Regions from separate parts of the Azospirillum ramasamyi genome, predicted to be linked through region 1. Evidence: predicted binding sites of a transcription regulator. Region 1 holds the regulator's gene; the other holds the start of a gene.
What was found. The regulator PhoB, encoded in region 1, activates phosphate uptake and scavenging genes when phosphate is short. The targets are predictions, from matches to a motif close to TNTCATAAAACTGTCA.

Region 1 (2,464 bases):
TTCCTGGGTCAGCGCAACAACGACTGATCCCGAGACGCCTGATCGGACAAGCATCAACCGCCCGGAAGCACCCGCTTCCGGGCGGTTTTCTTTTGCGTCCGTTCAGGACTCCACCGTCACCGCGTCGCCGAGCCTGAGGCCGAGCGTGCTGTCGGCCCGCCCGCGGTTGACGGCGATCTCCGCCAGCCCGTTGGAGTTCCCGTACCACAGCGGCTCCCCCGGCCCGACCGCGCCGAAGGTGCGGGCATGGACGATGCGGGTGCCGGCGGCGCTCAGCACCGCATCGGCGGGCAGGGTGGATGCCCGCATGCCCGTCATGGCGTTGCCGTAGACATCGACATAGACGATGCGCGCCAGTTCGTCGGGCCAGCCGGGACGGTCGATGGCGGCACGGGGGAGCGGGCTGCGCTCAACCGGCCGGCCGGTGGCGAGGCTGGCGGCGACGGGGGCGAACAGGTCGCGGCCGTGGAAGCTGGCGGACAGCCGGTCCGGGATCCAGTCGATGGTCCAGGCGTTCAGCGACGTCGCTCGGCGGGCGAGCAGGGCGAACAGGCCGTTGTCGGGACCGACGAACCAGCGCCCGTCGGCCTCCACCATCACCGGCCGCCGGTCGGTGCCGACACCGGGATCGACGACGCAGAGAAAGACGCTTCCGGCAGGAAAGGCCGGGGCGTAGGCGGCCAGCAGATAGGCCGACAGCTGCGGATCGAAGGCGGGGGCGTCGGCGAACAGGTCGATGACGGAGATGCCGGGCGCCTGCTGCGCCAGCACCGCCTTCATCTGGCCGGTATAGGGGCCGGAAAGGCCGAAGTCGGTGAAGAGCAGGATCATCGCGTGTTGCCGCCTCCGCAGTGTTGCCCCCTCCTTAACACTCCCCGCCCTTGGGCCGGCTGTTGGCCGGTCCGATTGCGGTGGAGGGATAGGGAGGGGGCGGTCGAAGCAACACCCTCACACCGACTTCGTATCCAGCGCATACCCCGCCGACCGTACGGTGCGGATCAGGTCCAGCTCTTCGTCTTCGTTCATCGCCTTGCGCAGGCGGCGGATGTGTACGTCGACCGTACGCGGCTCCACGTACACGTCGTGGCCCCACACCAGATCGAGCAGCTGTTCGCGGGAGAAGACGCGGCCGGGATGCTGCATGAAGTGGCGCAGCAGGCGGAATTCGGTCGGCCCCAGATGTACGTCCCGGCCGTTGCGGCGTACGCGGTGGGCGGCCAGATCCATCGTCACGTCGGCGAAGGTCAGCACCTCGTCGGTCATGCCGGGAGAGGCGCGGCGCAGCACCGCGCGCATGCGGGCCACCAGTTCGGTCGGGGAGAAGGGCTTGGTGATGTAGTCGTCCGCGCCGGAATTCAGGCCGCGCACCCGGTCCCCTTCCTCGCCGCGGGCGGTCAGCATGATGATCGGAATGTCGCGGGTCTTGGCGTTGCGGCGCAGCTGGCGGCAGACCTCCAGCCCGCTCATCAGCGGCAGCATCCAGTCGAGCAGCACGATGTGCGGCGTCTGTTCGCCGGCGGCCAACAGGGCCTCCTCGCCGTCGCTGGCGGTGGCGACGCGGAAGCCTTCCTTTTCCAGGTTGTACCTCAACAGCGTCAGGATGTCGGCCTCGTCCTCGACGACCAGGACGAGCGGCTTGAGGGCCGCGTTCATGGAGGCTCCGTTCACAGCGCGCGTCTCGACGTTAACCGGCATGGGACAGCCTTTTCAACAAAGAGGGAAGGGGGCGCAAGCGTGATGCACAGGGTTCAGCCGTAGCGGCCGGTGATGTAGCCCTGGGTGCGTTCGTCGCGTGGGTTGGTGAAGATCTCGCCGGTGTCGTCGCACTCCACCATCTCGCCCAGATGGAAAAAGGCGGTGCGCTGGGACACGCGGGCGGCCTGCTGCATGTTGTGGGTGACGATGACGATGGTGTAGTTGGCCCGCAGCTCGTCGATCAGCTCCTCGATATGGGCGGTCGCGATGGAGTCGAGCGCGGAACAGGGCTCGTCCATCAGGATCACCTCGGGGCTGACGGCGATGGCGCGGGCGATGCACAGCCGCTGCTGTTGGCCGCCGGACAGGCTGGTGCCGGGCTCGCGCAGGCGGTCCTTCACCTCGCCCCACAGGCCGGCGCGCTTGAGGGAGGTCTGCACCACCTCGTCCAGCTCGTCCCGGCCGGAAGCCAGGCCGTGGATGCGCGGGCCGTAGGCGATGTTGTCGTAGATCGACTTCGGAAAGGGGTTCGGCTTCTGGAACACCATGCCGACGCGGGCGCGCAGCTGCACCGCGTCCACGGTCTTGCCGTAGACATCCTCGCCGTCCAGCGCGATCCGTCCCTCGATCCGGCAGCCCTCGATGGTGTCGTTCATCCGGTTCAGGCAGCGCAGGAAGGTCGACTTGCCGCAGCCGGACGGGCCGATCAGCGCCAGCACCCGGTTTTCGTGGATGTCGAGATCGATGCCCTTCAGCGCCTGCTTGGCGC
Region 2 (2,464 bases), 1.2 Mb from region 1:
CGTCGTCGACCGCCATCTCCACCGCCGTCAGCGGATCGGGACGGAGCAGCAGGGTGGTGCGGTTGAAGTCGGTGATGAACAGGCAGTCCAGATCGTCGAGAGCCGCCGCCGGCACCAGACCGGCGACGCCGGGGTCGGTCAGCACGCCGCGGTCCACCGCTTCGCCCGCAACGATCCAGTCCCACTCCCGCCGCACCGCGACCGCGGCGGAATCGCCGGGGCTGGCGCTGTTGACCGTTTTCAGCGTCTGGACGAAGCGGTCGCCCTCCTGCCGCACGCGCAGCGCCACCCCGTTGGCAGCCAGCTTCAGGTCCGGCGTGTCGAAATAGGCGGTGCGCAGGCGCTGCGTCGCCGCCGGCCCATCGGCCAGCGCCAGCAGCGCCGGCAGCGAGGCGACCCGCGCCAGATCCGCCGACGCCGCATGGAGCTTCAGCTCCACCTCGCGGACGGCGGGGGCGGATGGCTGCGCATCGGGGACGGCAGACGGCTTGGCGGAGGGCTTGGCGGGCGGAACGACGGGTGGCAAGGGGCGGGGTCCTCCCGAATCCGGCCGGAATGGCCTGACGGCCAGAGCGGTCTGGAATTGAACAGGTGGCTCCGTGGATACTCCAACCGCCGCCGCAGGTTAAGTGAGTTTACGCGGCTGCACAAAATCCGCCAGCCGGCCGGCGCCGAGCTCAAGGTCGGCCCAATGCAGGGTTTCGAAGACCAGGACGGCGCAGGCGCCGGACGGAAACTTGCTGCCCATGGCATGGCGCAGGTGGTGGTCGCCGCTGCCGGTCAGCGCGTTCGCCAACTCGTGCAGATCGGGGTTGTGGGCCACCAGCATCAGGCCGGTCGCGGAATCCGGCGCGTCGCGCAGCCGTTCCAGAAGGGTGCGGGCGCCGCACAGATACAGGCCGCGTTCATGCTCGACCGGCGGGTAGGGCGCGCCCATCGCCGCCATCACCCGCTTGCGCGTCTCCACCGCCCGGACCGCGGTGGAGCACAGGACGAGGTCGATGCGGGCATGATGCCTGGCGAGATAGCTGCCGACCAGCGACGCAGCCTTCTCCCCGCGGGCGCTCAGGGGGCGGTCGTGGTCGTCCAGCGACGGATCGTCCCAGGTGGATTTGGCATGGCGCAGCAGGAACAGCGTCTTCATGGCGGGATTCGGTCGGATTTAGCTGGCCGGAAGGTGGAGAAGGGGTGGAGATGGCCTGGATCATCGCCAAATGGGAGTCCTGAAACCGTAACGCATATGGGATACTCTGTCTGCCCACCATATCATGGTTGCCCAAGGCACCGCTTCGCGGCCGGGGGCAGACGGGGTCCCAGAATTTCAGAGGTTGACGTGACGCAACTCCAGGAACTCGAGTCGGTCGGCATCGAGCCCAACGCTCCGGAACGCTTCATCAATCGGGAGTTGTCGTGGCTGGCCTTCAACCAGCGCGTCCTGGACGAGGCCGCCAATCCGAACCACCCGCTTCTGGAACGGCTGCGCTTCCTGTCGATTTCCGCCAGCAACCTCGACGAATTCTACATGGTCCGCGTCGCCGGTCTGAAAGGCCAGGTGGCCGCCGGGGTCAAGGCGCCGAGCCCGGAGAATCTCACGCCCGCCCAGCAGCTGACGGCGGTCAAGCAGCGCATCGCCGCGTTGATGGACAGCCAGCAGACGATGTGGCGCACGCTGAAGGGCGAACTGCGCGAGGCCGGAATCTCGGTCGTCGATCCGAGCGAGCTCAGCGAAGGCGAGCTGGACTGGCTGGAGGCCAAGTTCCTCGACGACATCTTCCCGATCCTGACGCCGATAGCGGTCGATCCGGCCCACCCCTTCCCGTTCCTGCCGAACCTGGGATTCTCGCTGGCGCTGCAGCTGCACGATCCGGTCAAGGGCCGGCACATCGACGCGCTGGTGCCGCTGCCCACGCAGCTGGAACGGTTCATGCGCCTGCCGGGTTCGGACATCCGCTTCATCCAGCTGGAAAAGGTGGTGATGCAGTTCATCGACCGCCTGTTCCCTCCGTTCCAGGTCAAGGCGCACGGCGTCTTCCGCGTGCTGCGCGACAGCGAGATCGAGATCGAGGAGGAGGCGGAGGATCTGGTCCGCACCTTCGAAAGCGCGCTGAAGCGCCGCCGCCGCGGCAGCGTCATCCGGCTGGCGACCGACAGCGGCATGGCGGCCGATCTGCGCGAATTCCTGCGCCATGAACTGAACGTGGCGTCGGACGACGTCTTCATCCTGGATGGGCTGATCGGCCTGACCGACACCAAGCTGCTGATCGTCGACGAGCGGCCGGACCTGGTTTTCCGCCCCTTCAACGCCCGCTTCCCCGAGCGGATCCGCGATTTCGGCGGCGATTGCTTCGCGGCGATCCGCCACAAGGACATCGTGGTGCACCACCCCTACGAATCCTTCGACGTGGTGGTGCAGTTCATCCGGCAGGCGGCGCGCGACCCCCAGGTGGTGGCGATCAAGCAGACG

Region 2: DM194_RS04445 (RNA degradosome polyphosphate kinase) is a predicted target of PhoB. The motif match lies at 1,220-1,235, and genes of this name have one in related genera.

Annotation. Positions count from the first base shown of each region.
Region 1 is NZ_CP029829.1:2,470,940-2,473,403, forward strand. It holds gene DM194_RS11580 (Bax inhibitor-1/YccA family protein) at 1-27, shown strand, start outside; gene DM194_RS11585 (SAM hydrolase/SAM-dependent halogenase family protein) at 103-831, opposite strand; gene phoB (phosphate regulon transcriptional regulator PhoB) at 949-1,653, opposite strand; gene pstB (phosphate ABC transporter ATP-binding protein PstB) at 1,749-2,464, opposite strand, start outside.
Region 2 is NZ_CP029829.1:975,384-977,847, forward strand. It holds gene DM194_RS04435 (CYTH and CHAD domain-containing protein) at 1-526, opposite strand, end outside; gene DM194_RS04440 (SixA phosphatase family protein) at 626-1,144, opposite strand; gene DM194_RS04445 (RNA degradosome polyphosphate kinase) at 1,334-2,464, shown strand, end outside.